DNA from 4 places in the Peribacillus sp. NPDC060253 genome. Region 1 is predicted to be linked to each of the others. Evidence: riboswitches for the same ligand, from Rfam matches in the RefSeq annotation. Region 1 holds a riboswitch; each other region holds the start of a gene.
The links. A riboswitch is a leader RNA that binds a small molecule or an ion and turns the genes downstream of it on or off. The one in region 1 is predicted to bind thiamine pyrophosphate.
Positions count from the first base shown of each region.

Region 1 (4,389 bases):
AGTCCGCTCCATTTCGTTCGGCTCTCTGAGCTTCTTCCAGGGTGGAGACTGAGACACCGATAATCATATGGTCAGGAACCATTTGTTTGACGACAGGAAGTGGAAGGTCATCTTGCCCAATATGAATTCCGTCCGCTCCAACAGCAAGTGCTATATCCACCCGGTCATTAATGATAAGGGGAATGGACATTTCGTTCAGTAACTGTTTTAATGCAGCAGCTTTTTTATAAAAGGAGAGGGAGGAATTGTTTTTCTCTCGAAGTTGTACGATCGAGACTCCTCCTGAAACCGATTCTGCTATGATTTTGGTCAAATTTTCTATGGAGATCGATTCCTCTGTAACTAAATATAGGCTTAAATCAATTTGGGACTTCTTCATTTATTTTCACCTCATTCAGCCAAATTTCCTTATCCATTCTCGATATTGCATCGATTAATCGCACACGAAACGTTCCAGTTCCTTCATCTTTTTGAAGCTTTGCAGCAGCTAGTTCCCCTGAAATGCTCATGGTCGAGATCCCTGCAACTGCTGCAGAATAGAAATCGTCCGTAACTCCGGAAAAGGTGCCTATAAGAGCAGTGGCCATGCATCCCGTACCTGTAACATTAGTTAAAAGTAGATTCCCGTTATGGATAATAGACGTATTTTTCCCATCGCTGACAGCATCCATTGCTCCGCTGACTACGATAACACTATTTAGTTTATTTGCAGCGCATGCAGCCAGCTCTGCATTGCTAATCTGAAGTTCCCCTGAATCCACTCCGCGTGTAACGATATCCCCACCCATCAATCGAAGGATTTCACTAGCATTTCCGCGGATGATTTGGAAGGTAACCTTCTTCAGGAGCTCTGCGACTTTCTCTGTACGATAGGAGGTGGCACCAACTCCTACCGGGTCCAAAATAACCGGGATATTTTTGGCATTTGCCGCCTTACCGGCTATCTCCATTGCCTCCAAGGCTTTATCATCTATCGTACCGAAATTCAGGACCAATGCATCTGCTAAATTGACCATTTCCTCCACTTCTCTAGGACTGGATGTCATTACAGGTGAACCACCGATGGCAAGCGTGGCGTTTGCACAGTCGTTGACCGTAACGAAGTTGGTGATTTGGTGAATGAGTGGTTTTCTTGCTCTTACCTTCCCGAACAAGTCAGCTGCTGAAACCTTCATATTAAGTCACTCCTTTCTTTTTTTGAAAACGAATGAAAATGGTGGACAGGTCCATGACCCTTACCGATTGAAAAGCTATTACGTATCGCTTCAGAAATGTAGGTTTTGGCCTGTTCAATCGACTCTTCCATTGATAGTCCATTTGCCAGGTTGGATGTAATGGCGGAAGATAGGGTACAACCTGTTCCATGTGTGTTTTTTGTATGAATGCGTTCTCCCTCGATCCAGTGGAAGTCCGTCCCATTATAAAAAAGATCGTTTGGATTACCTGCTGCATGGCCTCCTTTAAGTAAAACGGCTTTAGGCCCTAGTTCTTGTATGGACATGCATGCCTTGTAAAAATCTTGCTTCGTTCGAATCGACAAGCCAGTAAGAACTTCAGCTTCAGGTACATTAGGGGTTACAAGTGTTGCAATTGGAAGCAATTCGGTTTTTAGAGCAGTGACAGCCTTTTCGTCGAGCAAATGATGGCCGCTTTTGGAAATCATGACAGGATCAAGGATAACGATGTCAGGTAAGAAGGTTTTAAGAGAAGCAGTGACTGTTTCCACAATTTCTTTTGAGCCTAGCATGCCTATTTTTACTGCATCTACATGAATATCTTCAAAAATAGCTGCGATTTGATCTGTGATGATAGCGGTTTCGATAGCCTGAACTGAACGCACTTCCATTGTGTTTTGTGCCGTTACGGCTGTAATGACAGACATGCCAAAAACCCCATGTGCAGAAAATGTTTTTAAATCTGCTTGTATTCCGGCACCGCCCCCTGAGTCAGAGCCTGCGATGGTTAATGCTGTTTTCATAAAAAAACCCCTTCATATAATTATTTTTGAATAGTATTTTTAGTAATATGAAAGCTAAAATGGCACCCGCAAAAGAACTAAGCATAAAAGCTGGCAAAAACCCAAAAAGGGCTGCTTTATCTCCCAAAATGAGAACCGCCAGTGGATAGCAAGCTAGGGACCCAAGAATCCCAGTTCCTATCACTTCCCCTAAACAAGCGAATTTTAAGCTTTGAGTTTTTCGATATAGAACGGCAGCCAAAAGTGCACCGATCATGCTGCCCGGAAAGGCGAAAATTGAACCGGTACCAGATATGTTTCTAATGATGGAAACTAAAAAAGCTTGTGTTACAGCATAAGCAGGTCCCAATAAAACGGCTGTCATGACATTTGCGAGATGCTGAATAGGAAAGATTTTTGCAAATCCGGCAGGGATGTATATAAAGGAACTGCTTAGAGTCGTGATGGCCGTGATCATGGCGGTCAGCGTCATTTTCTTGATTGGATTCATCATCATGTTAACGACCTACAGTGGCCAATCCTGCTCGTTTTGAACCATTTCCCAAAATAAATATTCATAGCGGGAAGTCACCAAAAAGTGCTTTTCTAATCTAAGAAGTTCATTTTCAGGCATGCCTTCGATTAATTCTTCCAACAAAGCAATCAGCCACTTGTGTGCTTCACCGAATTCAGGAGATGAATAGGATTTAATCCAATCGGCATAACGATTATTATCCAATGCTTCACCATTTTGTGCTTTTAATTTCAAACCGATTTCATAATAATCCCAAGCACATGGTAGGAGACAGGCGATCAGGTCTGCCAAAGTCCCATGCTGCGCGGCATTTAGCATGTAACCTGTATAGGCTAGCGTGGTTGGAGTTGGTTCTGTATTTTCTAATTCCTTTGAACTGATACCGAATTCCAAAGCATATTGTCGATGGATGTCCATTTCCACTTGAAGGGTTTCATTCAAGATACTCGCAAACTTTGCCATGGTTTCGACATTATGAGCTTTAATGACACCTAAGGCAAAGAGCTTGGAATAATCCATGAGATAGATATAGTCCTGCTTCAAGTAATAGGCAAATTTCTTTTCAGGAAGAGTGCCGTTGCCAATTGCCTGGACAAAAGGATGTGAATGGTTCCTTTTCCAAATTCCTTTTGCACGTTCGTGAAGTCTATCACTGAAGGTTCCTAATTTAGTATTCTCCATTGTTCATCCTCCTTTAGAATGGTCCCCTTTGCTTTAATCCAATAAAAAAACCCGCTCCTGAATAACGGAACGGGGTAGATGGATAAAGTCAGTGTACGGACGATATCATCCACTTCCCTCCGCCGGTATGAGCCGGTTCAGGTTCAAAGGGTCCGGAACAATTTCCATCTCAGTCTTAAAAAAGACTCCCCTAGTGGTGTGAATTGTATGTAATTACTGACATCATATCAGAAAGCGAAGAAAATGCAACCCGAATTTGCATGAAGAAACCATATATCGCCTTGAAATAAGGGAAAACAGGGCAATTGACTTTTGTTGATAATTGGGATAAAATCATGTCTACATCAATTATATATAAATAATTCTTATCCAGAGAGGTGGAGGGACTTGGCCCAACGAAACCTCGGCAGCAGACCCATTTTGGGAACTGTGCTACATCCAACAAGCTAACGCTTGGAAGATAAGAAGAGCCGTACGGACACTGCAGCCTCTTCTTGAATTAGAAGGGGCTTTTATTTTTGTGAAATAACGTTTAGTGACATAATAGAAAAGGTATATATAATTTGGTGATAATGAAATCTGTTACATTTTAGCTCAATTTGAAGCAGGCTCTAAGATGAATAAGAAAGGAGCCATTTACATGGCAGAATTAATTAAGAGGATCGAACAGAGGAAGACATTGCTGATAGAAGCGTTATTGGCAAATGGAGTATACAAAACCTCTGATGAAAGGCACCTTTATGATGCCCCGTTAAAAGTACTGGAAGATGAATATAAAATTGTTATAAATAGACCTAATAACGAGACACCTTCGGAATGGATGACATAGTAAACGATAGATTATCTTGGGATAAGGGATATTTGAAAGCATTCGCAGTGTAACAAGGGGTGAATGCTTTTTTATTTATGTCTATATAGAGGGATGTCACAAAAAATACATATATTAAGAAAAAAGTAGGCTTTTTGTCACATTTAACATACAAAATAACACATTTAAATTCCTAAAAATGGTTGATTTTAACTATAAGTTTCATTATAGTGATAAGTGTAAAAAAATTGAATTAATGGGAGGTGTGTATAGAATGCATTGTCGAAAGGTAACTGTTGAAAGAATAGAAGAGAAGAGACAGGAAATGATTAAATTGGCAGCAATTTATGGATTTACCAGTTTTCTAACTATTCAAGCAAGTCAAGAACTGGATACCCTGTTAAATGC
Region 1 covers NZ_JBHXAS010000015.1:4,655-9,043, reverse strand. Annotated here, with positions in the region: gene thiE (thiamine phosphate synthase) at 1-379, opposite strand, end outside; gene thiM (hydroxyethylthiazole kinase) at 360-1,175, opposite strand; gene thiD (bifunctional hydroxymethylpyrimidine kinase/phosphomethylpyrimidine kinase) at 1,172-1,978, opposite strand; gene thiW (energy coupling factor transporter S component ThiW) at 1,947-2,468, opposite strand; gene tenA (thiaminase II) at 2,484-3,173, opposite strand; TPP riboswitch at 3,271-3,375, opposite strand; SAM riboswitch class I at 3,536-3,640, shown strand; gene ACFWE9_RS06095 (Fur-regulated basic protein FbpA) at 3,790-4,002, shown strand; gene ACFWE9_RS06090 (aspartyl-phosphate phosphatase Spo0E family protein) at 4,256-4,389, shown strand, end outside.

Region 2 (4,389 bases), on a different contig from region 1:
TGTCCTAAAACAATTACTGAGCGATAACCAAGCTCTTTTACGTTGTTTAACGCAGCATGAATGAGAGTTCAGGAATAAATCCATCTGATATTCTAATCCAATTTACAGGAATATGTTCTTTTTATGAATCGAAAAAGATAAGTTGATCTTTAAATAAGAAACGATGCAAAGTATCAGGAAGAATGGTTTTTGGTAAGGAAATGTAGTATTTATATTATATAATGATAGTGACAAAAGGAGGGTGTTCAGATGGTACGAAATGTTGCAGCGGAACTTTGTGAAGGGTTTGAGGAAATGTACCCATCCTTTCAAGTTCAATTGACGATAGAGATCGTCGATAAGAGATTGGGACCTGTAAAGGCGGAAGCAGAGATTGCCATCAAGCCTATCAAGTCAAAGGGATTTGTAGAAATATTGGTGGAAGATCTGGAATCGGAGCATATCTTTGCTGATGAAAATGGAAGTATCTATGGGAGTTTTGGCATCGATCAAAGCATCCAGATTTATGATGAAGTTTTAACTGTCATTCCGTTCGATGAATTAATCGGAAAAGAAAATTGGAGAGAGTCAGTGGATGCATACATCACGGAGGATAAGCTAAAAGAAATGCTGGGAAAAACCCTTAATGATTATCAATTCAGTGATTTGAGCGGGAAATATAAATTCAGGAAAAGATGTACGATAACAGACCTTCAATTCATAGGGTGAATGATAATGGGAGAAGGCGATATGCTTTCTCCCTTTTCATTATCCTTGAATTATTTTACATCGGTCTGGATCATGATACTGCCCCTGCTTTTTTTGCGTTTGTTAGGAAAAGTGAAGAAAAGGGTACCGCTTGGATATTTTCACGAAAACTTGAAATTAAATGATTGGTAGACACATCATGCATAAGGCAGGACTAGATCCTTTTAATGGATATGATGGGTACAGGTTTTTGGTATGACATGCGAAATCTTGGTAGTTTTCACTTTCTTCCTTTTGTATAATTCTACATAATTAATTAGATGGATAAGCACCTCAACAATAAAATGAAATTAATAACTCAAAAGATAAAAAGGAGAATATATGAAAATTGGTTTAGTACGGCATTTTAAGGTGGCCCATGAATTCCCAACCGGGAAATCCGTAACCGCGGATGATATGAAGCAATGGTTCATGGACTATGATGCAGCGGATATAATTTACGGAACGACTTTATTACGAGCTGAGGAGTGGCAGGAATGTTATTGCAGTGATATGTCGAGAGCAGTAAAGACCGCTGAACATATCTATCCTAGCACGGTTCATCGGAGGGAGGAGCTGCGGGAAATACCTTCTCCCCCTCTTAAAGGAAAGGTGAAGCTGCCATTCATCCTTTGGGCCATCTGGATTCGATGCTGCTCGTTGATCAACAAGCAGACTAGAGCGGAAATTAAAATCGCAGAGCAAAGGATCAATAAAGTATTGGATGAAGTCTTTGCAAAGGGGGAAAGGGATGTTCTGATCGTAAGTCATGCCGCCCTCATGGTATATATGAGAAAAGAGCTGATAAGACGGGGGTTTGCCGGTCCGAAATTCAAGATTGCCAGCAATGGAAGGCTTTATGTATTCGAAAGATAATCAAGGATATCCCGACAAAAAGAGTATGTCTTGTACACGTTGAACATTTAATGATCTTAAGAAAGATATAGTCATTTTCCGAATAGTTATTCTTTTTCCGATGGTTGTGGTTTATTATTGTAATAGTGTAATTTTTAACGAAATCAATAATAGGGGAAGAGGGTGTGCATTTTGGTGAAGGCAGTTTTTTTTGACTTAGATGATACATTGCTTTGGGATCAGAAAAGTGTGAAAGAGGCTTTTGTAGCCACATGTGAAGTGGCTGGTGAAAAATATGGTTTAAATGTTGATGAGTTTGAAGAAGCGGTTCGGAAGGAAGCGCGTGAGCTTTACTCTTCTTACGATACATATGCATTTACTCAAATGATCGGAATCAACCCATTTGAAGGACTATGGGGAAATTTTCAAGATGATCATGATGAATTCCGGAAGATGGCCGGGATTGCACCGGCTTATCGGAAAGAGGCGTGGACGAGAGGTTTGAAGGCATTAGGGATCGATGACCCGGAATTTGGGCTTGAACTGGCAGAACGTTTCCCTGCAGAGAGGCGCAAAAAGCCATTTATCTATGAAGAATCATTCCGTGTTCTGGATGAATTAAAAGGAAAGTACAAATTGCTTTTGCTGACGAATGGTTCGCCTGAACTACAAAATACTAAACTTGAAATTACGCCTGAACTGGTTCCTTATTTCGACCAAATCGTGATTTCAGGTGCATTTGGACGCGGTAAACCGGATGCTTCCATCTTTGAGCACGCTTTGGAGATCATGGAGCTGGATAAGGATGAAGTATTGATGGTCGGCGATAATTTAATGACCGATATCCTTGGGGCATCACGAGTGGGCATAAAGTCGGTTTGGATAAATCGACATGATAAGGAACGGAATGAAGTGCTTCCAACCTATGAAATCAAGCATTTGGAGGAGCTTTTCCCCATCCTTGAAGGTCTGGAAAAATAATGATGGGTCTCCTCCAAGTAACAAATTTTGGAGGGATTCATTAAAATATATAGGCCTTTGCAATTATTTACAGAATCAACAGGGTGATATATAGTTACCCTGTAATTAATTAAATTATGCAGACTAGGGGTGTCCAATATAAGTTGGGCTGAGAGAGAAGCGCGTAAAGCTTCTTAACCCTCAGGACCTGATCTGGTTCATACCAGCGTGGGGAAGTTAGAATCTACTTAACAATGACATTTCATTTGGTCATTTCTGTAGTCATACTAACGTTAGCCGGGTCTTAATTATGAGATCCGGCTTTTTCGTGCGAAATGGATTGGATTTTGTCCTTTTTAAATGAACTTAAAAAGGAGAAATGAAATCATGATGAGTAATTCAGTAAATGACATGAACGTTTCAATTATGTCCAGTTTTGCAGGGAGTAAAAAAGTGTACGTAGAGGGATCTAGACCTGATATTAAAGTACCTATGCGTGAAATTAAGTTAAGTCCGACTACAGGGGCATTCGGTGAAGAGGAGAATCCGCCTTTACGAGTTTATGATACAAGCGGTTCCTATACGGATTCCGAATATCCGATTGATATTCAGAAAGGCCTTGATCCGATTAGACGCAACTGGATCCTGGAACGTGAAGATATTGAAGAGTATGAAGGACGTGAAATTAAACCCGAAGATAACGGTTATAGAAAAGTGGAGCCACAATCCAATGCCGATATTTTTCCGGGATTGAAAAGAAAACCTTTGCGTGCAATGAAAGGACACAATGTAACCCAGCTCCATTATGCACGTAAAGGAATCATTACCCCTGAAATGGAGTTCATTTCAATCAGGGAAAATGTTGCCCCTGAGTTTGTAAGAGAAGAGGTAGCCAGCGGGCGGGCAATCATTCCAGCAAATATTAACCATCCCGAAAGTGAGCCTATGATCATCGGGCGTAATTTTCACGTTAAAATAAATGCGAATATTGGAAATTCAGCCGTTAGTTCATCGATCGAAGATGAAGTGGAGAAAATGACTTGGGCTACACGTTGGGGAGCCGACAACATAATGGACCTCTCCACCGGCAAGAATATTCACACAACACGTGAATGGATTATCAGGAATTCTCCTGTGCCAGTTGGGACTGTTCCTATATATCAAGCATTGGAAAAAGTGAATGGAGTTGCGGAAGATTTAAATTGGGAAGTTTTTCGAGATACTTTAATCGAGCAGGCCGAGCAAGGTGTCGATTACTTCACCATACACGCTGGAGTGCTTTTGCGATATATCCCATTAACGGCAAAGCGGGTTACGGGAATCGTTTCCCGAGGGGGATCGATCATGGCTCAATGGTGTTTGGCCCACCACCAAGAAAGCTTCCTTTATACTCATTTTGAAGAGATTTGTGAAATCATGAAGGCATATGATGTTTCTTTCTCATTAGGAGATGGCCTTCGTCCTGGATCGATTGCAGATGCAAACGATGAGGCGCAATTTGCAGAATTGGAAACACTAGGGGAACTGACGAAGATTGCTTGGAAACATGATGTTCAAGTCATGGTGGAGGGACCCGGTCACGTGCCGATGCATTTGATTAAGGAAAACATGGATAAGCAGCTGGAAGTCTGTCAAGAAGCCCCGTTCTATACCCTTGGGCCTTTGACAACGGATATAGCTCCTGGCTATGATCATATTACATCTGCAATCGGTGCTGCGATGATTGGTTGGTTTGGTACGGCGATGCTCTGTTATGTGACACCGAAAGAGCATCTTGGACTTCCGAATAAAGAGGATGTTCGAGTAGGGGTCATTACCTATAAGATTGCTGCACACGCAGCTGATCTT
Region 2 covers NZ_JBHXAS010000010.1:13,778-18,166, forward strand. Annotated here, with positions in the region: gene ACFWE9_RS04435 (hypothetical protein) at 250-708, shown strand; gene ACFWE9_RS04440 (histidine phosphatase family protein) at 1,069-1,602, shown strand; gene ACFWE9_RS04445 (HAD family hydrolase) at 1,774-2,562, shown strand; TPP riboswitch at 2,678-2,793, shown strand; gene thiC (phosphomethylpyrimidine synthase ThiC) at 2,929-4,389, shown strand, end outside.
Region 2: another riboswitch for thiamine pyrophosphate. It lies ahead of thiC (phosphomethylpyrimidine synthase ThiC); the one in region 1 lies ahead of tenA (thiaminase II).

Region 3 (4,389 bases), on a different contig from region 1:
ATTTTCCGTGGGTGGAAGAAAAGGTTCCGGCAAATCTATTGGAATCCTCCTACGCCTGGAAAACATATTTGAATATGGGAATTATTTGTGCGGGAGGATCAGATGCTCCGATTGAGCCGTTAAATCCAATTTTGGGCATTCATGCTGCCGTCACAAGGACGAAAATCAACAGTGAGGATGGCCATGTATATGGCTTGGATGAAAGACTTTCCGTATATGAGGCATTCGCACTTTATACAAAAGGGAGTGCCGCAGCAATAGGTCAAGAAAAACGTCGTGGTCAGATCATTAAAGGGCATGATGCGGATTTTACCATTTTTGATCTTGATGTCTTTGCAGTTGAGCCAGATGATCTGCTAAAAGCTGAGGCGGTCATGACAATCATTGATGACAGAATCGTGTATGATAAAAAATAACAATTGCAAAAAAAGAAATGGGTATGCAAAATAGTTAGATGGATTTCGATAAAGGAATGTAATTAGAAAGAAGGCAGGTTATGAAAGTGGATGAACAAAAAGAAGGGGCAATTTATGCCGCCCTTTCTTATATGATGTGGGGAGTTGTTCCGATTTACTGGAAGTTTCTTCAGGGAGTCGGTGCAACAGAGATTTTAGCGCAGAGGGTATTATGGTCTTTCGTCTTCATGCTGGTTTTATTGATGTTCATGAAAAAATGGCAATCCTTCGTGGATTATGTCAAAAACATATTGGGAAATCCCAAACTCTTTGCGGCATTACTTACGGCTTCGCTGCTCGTTACAGCCAATTGGGGAGTGTTCATCTGGGCCGTTAATTCAGGACGAATCCTTGACACGAGCCTAGGTTATTATATCAATCCGCTAGTCAGTGTATTATTGGGAGTGATTGTCTTAAAAGAAAAATTGAGCGGAGCCCAGATCTTGTCGTTCCTGCTTGCGGGGATCGGAGTCTTGATCCTTGGCATTCATTTCGGCACCATTCCTTGGGTCTCTCTCGTCTTGGCCATGACCTTTGGATTATATGGTTTGGCAAAAAAAATGATCAAGGCCGAATCAGCGATAGGGCTGACGCTCGAAACGATGATGGTAACGCCTCTTGCCCTGGGTTACCTCATATATTTGATGACGCAATCAGACATGCAATTCTTTACGGCGGGAAGCACAGGCTTGCTGTTGGTCGGCGGTGGGATTGTCACGGCTTTACCTCTTTTATATTTTGCGAAGGGGGCGGAGAAAATCCCGCTATCGATGCTTGGCATTTTTCAGTATATCGCTCCGACCTTATCCTTATTTATCGGTGTATTTGTTTATCATGAGAGCTTTACCAAAGCACATCTTTTAGCCTTTTTGTTCATATGGTCAGCCTTGGCCGTTTATACGCTATCCATTACAAAATGGGGGCAGGCAAGTGCCCGCAGGTTTAAAGGTAAAAGGAATATTGGTGCGTGAATAAGAAAAAATGCTTGGCGGATCTATCCGCCAAGCAATTTTTTTATGACGAAATTCAAAGAAAACGGGTTTACATTACGTAAACTGCCAGGGTCATGAAAGGTAAAGCGTTTGACCTATTTCAGATACAATCAAATCGGAGAGGCTACTGGGACTGTGCACGGGGGTTACTCGGGGGATATTGGTTTGGAATGGACGATAGTAGGAACTATCCAAGCTAATAATATGCTGGGTCAGGAATGCTGATATGCTGGCATTCGGCTTTCTATTGCCATTTAATTCATCGATGATTCCCTGTGAATTGGTAATCCCAATCCCGTGGCCATAAAATTGGTTTTGTCCTAATAATATGGCATTTTCCCCTTGCCATTCAGGAGTGTCCTCATCGTGATCCGGGTTTTTGAAGTAAAGATTATCCCCCGGTAAATAATCTCTTCCTTTATGGACAAGCAGAGCCATATTCTTTGGAGGGTGCCAGTCATATAGAAATAGGTCTTTAAAAAGATAGTCAAAATCCCTCGGACCGATTAAATCCAAAATCGCCTTTAAAAAAGTGACGACTATTGCTGTACCGCATTCGAAAGCGTATAGCCTTCCATTCAAGAAGATGTCTACAATTGCAACATGTGGAGGAACCCTTGGCAGAAGGGTGAAGGTGCCATTCTTTGAAAGGTGCCAATATTGTTTATTGGATAGCGATTCCTCAAGTGTTGAAAATTCTGCATGACTATTTTCTAACGAAATGGCCGCCTCTATGACTCGAAGCCTCAGTTGTATCTCGAATTCAAGCTCACCCAAGCTCGCATATTCATAAACGTTTGGATACCCCGCCAGCAAATGGAGAATTTCCAGCGATTTAGCGGATTGTATGACTGGTTGGATTTGACTGACATCTAATACTTTGTTATTAATCTTTATCATGATCATATCCACCTTTTGCTTATTAAGTTAAGGATTTATAAAACCAGTACACTGAATTGTCTACAGGTAATGCTCATTATATGAATACCTGCACGGAAATGACTATTTGAAACGTGCCATGCACCGTTACAAATGAATGATAATCGACTTGATCCATACATGTATAAGGATATCTACATTTTTTAAGATGCGTTGCTGGATTTCCCAAACTGCTAGGAAACCTTTCCAATTAGTGAGAAGAAGCAAATTAGTATTCCCTTTTCGGTCTGAATTGATATAATGAGAGAGAAAAGTTCATATGTGCGAGAAATGTAGGGGGGCCAGTATTGCTGGCTGAGATTGCGTCCTTTAGATGCTGACTCTTTGAACCTGATCTGGATGATGCCAGCGGAGGAAACATACATATTATTACTGTCTTTCTGTTTTTGTATGTTAACGTCCGAATTCATCTTCGGGCGTTTTTTGTTTTTTATTTGAATAGAACCTGGCGTCCGTTATAGTTCCGGCATATCGATCTTATATAATGTGTAGGAGGGTAAAGTCTTGAGAAAATTTTTGCCACTGGTAACTTCGTTGTTCCTTTTAGCTGGATGTGGTGCAGGCGGAACGAATGAAAAAGAAGAAGCATCTAAAAATGAAAACCATAAAGAATTAAAAAAAGTATCGGTCGTGCTGGATTGGACACCGAATACAAACCATACAGGATTGTATGTAGCAAAGGAAAAAGGATATTTTAAAGAACAAGGTCTGGATGTGGAAATTATCATGCCTGGTGAAGCTGGTGCTGATAAGCTCGTTGCTTCAGGGAAATCTGAATTTGGCGTGGGCTACCAGGAGGGAATCACGCAGGCTCGTGTGCAGGGCGTGCCAATTGTTTCGCTAGCTGCCGTCATCCAGCATAATACCTCAGGTTTCGCTTCCCCTGAGTCAAAAAACATTAAAACTCCCAAGGATTTTGAAGGGAAAACGTATGGTGGCTGGGGTTCTCCAGTTGAAAAGGCCATTCTTGATTCACTCATGAAAAAAGATAATGCGGATGTAAATAAAGTGGATATAGTGAACACAGGGGACACAGATTTTTTCACTTCAGTTAAAAGGGATATAGATTTCGCCTGGATTTATTATGGGTGGACAGGTATCGAGGCCGAGTTGAGAAATGAAAAGCTGAATATGGTTTACTTAACCGAATACTCTGATAAGCTTGATTACTATACGCCTGTTTTGACCACAAATGAAAAGCTGATTAAAGAAGATCCTGAAACCGTTAAAGCATTTGTTCATGCAGCTTCGAAAGGGTACCAGTTTGCGATTAAGAATCCCGATGATGCAGCAGACATGTTAATTAAGGCTGCACCGGATCTTGATGCTAAACTAGTGAAGAAAAGCCAAGAGTGGCTTGCAACCAAGTATCAGGATGATGCTCCGCGTTGGGGTGAACAAAAGCTTGAAATTTGGAAGAATTACAGTGATTGGATGGCTGAAAATAAGCTTCTCGAAGGTGATTTCGATCCTGAAAAGGCATTTACCAATGAATTTTTACCAAAATAGGAGGAAAAAAAATGGCCAATTCATTAATTAGTATACAAATTATCCCTAAAGGGGAAAATGTCATCCCTATGGTCGATGAAGCAATCAAGATCATTGATGAATCAGGTGTCAAATATGAGGTTCACCCGCTTGAAACAACAATGGAGGGTGAGCTTTCCGAACTTTTCGCCGTGATAGAAAAAATGAATGTAAGAATGATTGAAATAGGATCGCCGAATGTCATTTCCCAAGTGAAAATATTATATCAGCCGAGCGGAATTACCATGGATACGTTAACGGAGAAATATCGGGCATGATCGGAAGGATAATTTGGAAGAAGGGGGCTCCCTTCTTTCTTTTATTATTGTTGCTGATAGTATGGGAATCAGTGACAGTCTTATTAAAAGTTGAAGAATGGCTGCTTCCTGCTCCATCAGCCATTTTGACTGAAGGAATTGAATCGTTTCACAATCTTTCGGGACATCTGATATCAACTACTGAGCTTGCGTTAACCG
Region 3 covers NZ_JBHXAS010000030.1:37,002-41,390, reverse strand. Annotated here, with positions in the region: gene ACFWE9_RS10585 (amidohydrolase) at 1-416, shown strand, start outside; gene rarD (EamA family transporter RarD) at 497-1,426, shown strand; gene ACFWE9_RS10575 (protein-glutamine gamma-glutamyltransferase) at 1,520-2,347, opposite strand; TPP riboswitch at 2,651-2,760, shown strand; gene ACFWE9_RS10570 (ABC transporter substrate-binding protein) at 2,891-3,895, shown strand; gene ACFWE9_RS10565 (thiamine-binding protein) at 3,907-4,191, shown strand; gene ACFWE9_RS10560 (ABC transporter permease) at 4,188-4,389, shown strand, end outside.
Region 3: another riboswitch for thiamine pyrophosphate. It lies ahead of ACFWE9_RS10570 (ABC transporter substrate-binding protein); the one in region 1 lies ahead of tenA (thiaminase II).

Region 4 (4,389 bases), on a different contig from region 1:
CTGCTTAGCAATCAAGCTTATTCACCATATCACACGGACTGGGCTCAAGCAGAAGTTACGCTTTATCAAAATGGTGAAATACAAAAGAGGGGTCGTGGGGAAGCTGTACTCGATCATCCGATTCATTCCATTGTCGAACTTGTAAAAATGATTAGTCGTGAAGGACTTTCCATTCAGGCTGGAATGATTGTTTTAGTAGGTGGGATTACAGATGCCGTTTCCATACAGGCAAACGATGAAATTATAGCAGATTACGGTGAACTGGGGAAACTGACATTACAAGTGATATCGTGAAAAATTCGCAAAGAGGAGGGAAATAATTGCGTGAAGTTAATGCTTCGGAAGTGGTGGGGAATAGTAAATTTGGCCGTTTTCAATTAATGGTCTTTATGTGGTGTTTGTTCGCAATTACCTTCGATGGATTTGATATAGCCATGTACGGAGTAGGTTTACCTTTGATGATGGAGGAATGGAGCTTGACGCCAGTCGAAGCTGGCGGAATAGCAAGTTATTCATTGTTCGGAATGATGGTAGGAGCCCTCATATTTGCACCCCTGGCGGATAAAATAGGGAGAAAAAAAGTGCTTGCCATTAGCATATGTATATTCAGCATTTTTACATTACTTTCAAGTTTCGCCCCAAATCCTGCCTTTTTCTCGATCATGCGATTTATAGCAGCCTTGGGAATGGGAGGATTAATGCCAAACGTTATCTCCTTAATGGCGGAATACTCACCCAAAAAGTATAAGGTGCTCATTGTAACTACAATGTACTGTGGTTATTCAATTGGAAGCATTCTTGCTTCTTTAATTGGAATGTATGTGATGGAACAAATGAGTTGGAGGGTATTATATTGGATTGGGGCGCTTCCCTTACTGGCACTGCCATTCTTCATGAAGCAATTTCCTGAATCGCTTTCCTATTATGTTATTCGAAAACAAGGGGCAAAACTTGCCGGAATTTTGAATCGCATTGATCCAGAGGGCGACTATAAAGACTCGGACGACTATGAGTTTGCCAAGGTCCAAGAAAGGGCAAAAGGCTTTCCAGTCAAGAAACTCTTTGAAGATAAGCGTACTCTTAGTACATTTGCGTTTTGGGTAGCTGCCTTTAATTGTTTACTTATGGTATACGGACTCAATACATGGTTACCGAAAATCATGCAGCAGTCCGGATACGGCCTTACATCCAGTTTATCTTTCAATCTTATATCGGGGATAGGGCAAATTGGCGGATCGATAATTGGAGGGTACTTAGTTGGGAAAATGGGTCATAGAAGAGTACTTGTATCCCTCTGTGCCATTGGTACGGTCTGCTTTGTAATATTAGGATTAACCTCAAATGCAGTGGCATTATATATTTTAATCGCTTTTGGAGGTGCCTGTACAGTGGGTACGATGAATTTGGCCAATACGTATATTTCCGAGTATTATCCACGTGAGATAAGGACCACCGGGATAGGGTGGGCCTTGGCGTTTGGTAGAATTGGAGCGATTGTTGCCCCTACATTAATAGGTTTATTGCTGGCTGCAAACTATTCGCCACAAAATGCATTTATGGCCTTCACAGTTCCGAGCATAATGGCGGCCTTAGCGTTACTGGTTGTGAAAGAGAAGTATGGCAGCTATGATAAAACACAGATTGAGGAAAATATAAAACTAAAAGCAACAACAAATGCATAAATTAATAGATAACGGAATTCACGAGTAAAACACGCAAACTCACGAGTAAATCAACGGAACTCACGAGTAAAACACGCAAACTCACGAGTAAATCAACGGAATTTACGAGTAAATAACGAAATAAACTTCTCAACCTTTTTTTATCAATCCAACCAGCATAGAGCGCATGGTTAGAGGGGGATACAAGCTTGAAAGGCTATTAATCCTATAAAGTATTAATCTACATCAATGCTTGAAAACTTTTCTAATCCGTTTGACAATTGGATTTATCGTGTTAATATAAAGGCAAATGAATTATATATACAATTTGTACCACTAGGGGTGCTTTATTGGTAAAAGCTATTTTACCTGAGAAGCTGAGATTAAAGTATGACTTTAAGACCCTTAGAACCTGATCTGGTTTATACCAGCGTAGGGAAGTGGGGTCTGGAACAATACGTTTCTGTATTATTTCAAGTACAACCACTTTCTTTACGTCAAAGAAAGTGGTTTTTTATTTGTCAAAAAAGAGGAGGTATTTTCCCGTATCATTCATTGAAAAAATAAAAATTGGAGGTAATGAAGATGAAGTTTTCAGAGGAAATCCGCCAGGAAGTTGATCATATTTGGGAAGCAAGTTTTAACCATCCATTTGTTGCAGGAATAGGCGATGGCACATTGCCCATAGAGTGTTTTCGTTTTTATGTCAAGCAAGATGCCTATTACTTATCACATTTTGCCAGAGTTCAAGCTTTAGGAGCAGTCAAGGCTACAGATTTACATACAACAAGCAGGCTTGCCGGCCATGCACAAGGAACATATGAAGCGGAGTTGAAGCTTCATGAAAATTTTTCTGAGAGATTAGGGATCACAAAAGAAGAAAGGGAAAAGTTCAAACCTGCACCAACTGCTTATGCTTACACTTCCCATATGTATCGTGCGGCATATTCTGGTCATTTAGGGGATGTTATTTCAGCTATCTTGCCATGTTATTGGCTGTATTATGAAATCGGCGAAAAGCTGAAAGAGTGTAAACCGGAAGAGCCGATATATCAAGAATGGATAGCGGCTTACGGAGGAGAGTGGTTCCGCTCTTTGGTCGAAGAACAAATTGCAAGGCTTGATGAGATTGCTGAAAAAGTAACAGATGTAGATAGGGAAAGAATGAAGGAGCATTTTATTCTTAGCAGCCAATATGAATACTCATTTTGGGAAATGGCTTATTGTCTAGAGACATGGCCGGTGCATAAGGAAACATTAGAGGTATAAAGGAGATTGAAACAATGAAAAAAGGGTTGAAATTAACGGATATATTAGTCACGATCGTGATTGCCGTGGCATTTGGAATAGTCTATATCGTTTGGGGTTCACTTTATTATTCCGTTAAACCATTAGGATTACATGTAGATCAACTTATTTATGGGATGTGGTTTATAGCTGGACCCGTTGCCTTTTTAGTTTTGAGGAAACCGGGTGTGGCGCTACTGGCGGAGATTGCTGCAGCTTCCGGAGAATTCTTTCTAGGTTCACCATGGGGGCTAACCGTACTCTTATATGGAGTTGTACAAGGATTGTTCGCGGAACTAGTTTTCATGGCGGTCAGATATAAAAAGTTCAATATGTCGGTCGCTGTATTAGCGGCGATAGCATCCTGCCTGGGATCAGTCCTCATGGATTTTGCATATGGGGAAATAGGTGCGCTCTCTCTTTGGAATCTATCGTTATTCATGATTGCGAGGTTCATAGGCTCCATTTTCTTTGCCGGAGTGACTGCTTACTATCTAGTTAAAGTCCTGGAAGCAACAGGAGTAACTAATCTTGTACGTCCGGTTTCCAGTAAGGATTATGCAGAACTGGACCAAAAGTAGAGGTTGATGACCATGGAACGAATCGTTCATGTAGAAAAGTTAAGAATGAAATTTCCCGGAGATGAGTCTTTGCTATTCAAGGACCTATCCGTCTCGTTTGATAGGGGTGAAAAGGTTCTTTTGTTGGGACCATCAGGATGTGGTAAGTCCACACTTTTACAAGTGTTAAGTGGATTGATACCAAATTCCATCGAAGTCCCGATGAAAGCTGAAGAATTGAAGTGCCCTACTTCATGGGGATATGTTTTTCAAGACCCTGATAGTCAGTTTTGCATGCCATTTGCCGATGAGGAAATTGCTTTCGTCCTTGAGAATCTTTCCGTTCCTAAGCAAGAAATGAAAGAGAGGATCCAACATCATCTCCGTCAAGTTGGATTGAACCTAAAGACTATTCATACAAGTATTGATACATTATCAGGCGGCATGAAACAGCGTCTGGCGATTGCTTCGGTATTGGCACTTGAACCAGAAGTGATATTTTTGGATGAACCAACCGCTATGCTTGATCCGGAAGGAACAAAAGAAATTTGGGACTTGTTGAAGGGAATTGGACGAGACAAGACCGTTATTATCGTGGAACATAAAATTGACCATGTTTTAGAATTCATTGATAGAATCGTGCTTTTTAATGATGACGGTCAAATCATAGCTGATGGTCCAAAAGATACCATCCTTTCCCTATATAAAAATGAAATGAAGGAACACGGAATTTGGTTCCCTGGTGTTTGGGATGAATATATACACGACAATAAACCGATTCGCGAACACCAATCCAGTGACGGTGTCCCCCTTATGCAAGTCCAAGGTTTTAGTGGTTTTCGGAAAAAAGAAGAGAAAATCAAAGTTGAAGAGCTGCAGGT
Region 4 covers NZ_JBHXAS010000033.1:30,299-34,687, reverse strand. Annotated here, with positions in the region: gene ACFWE9_RS11300 (2-keto-4-pentenoate hydratase) at 1-294, shown strand, start outside; gene ACFWE9_RS11295 (MFS transporter) at 321-1,682, shown strand; gene ACFWE9_RS11290 (hypothetical protein) at 1,684-1,815, opposite strand; TPP riboswitch at 1,990-2,117, shown strand; gene tenA (thiaminase II) at 2,247-2,930, shown strand; gene ACFWE9_RS11280 (ECF transporter S component) at 2,945-3,529, shown strand; gene ACFWE9_RS11275 (ABC transporter ATP-binding protein) at 3,542-4,389, shown strand, end outside.
Region 4: another riboswitch for thiamine pyrophosphate. It lies ahead of tenA (thiaminase II); the one in region 1 lies ahead of tenA (thiaminase II).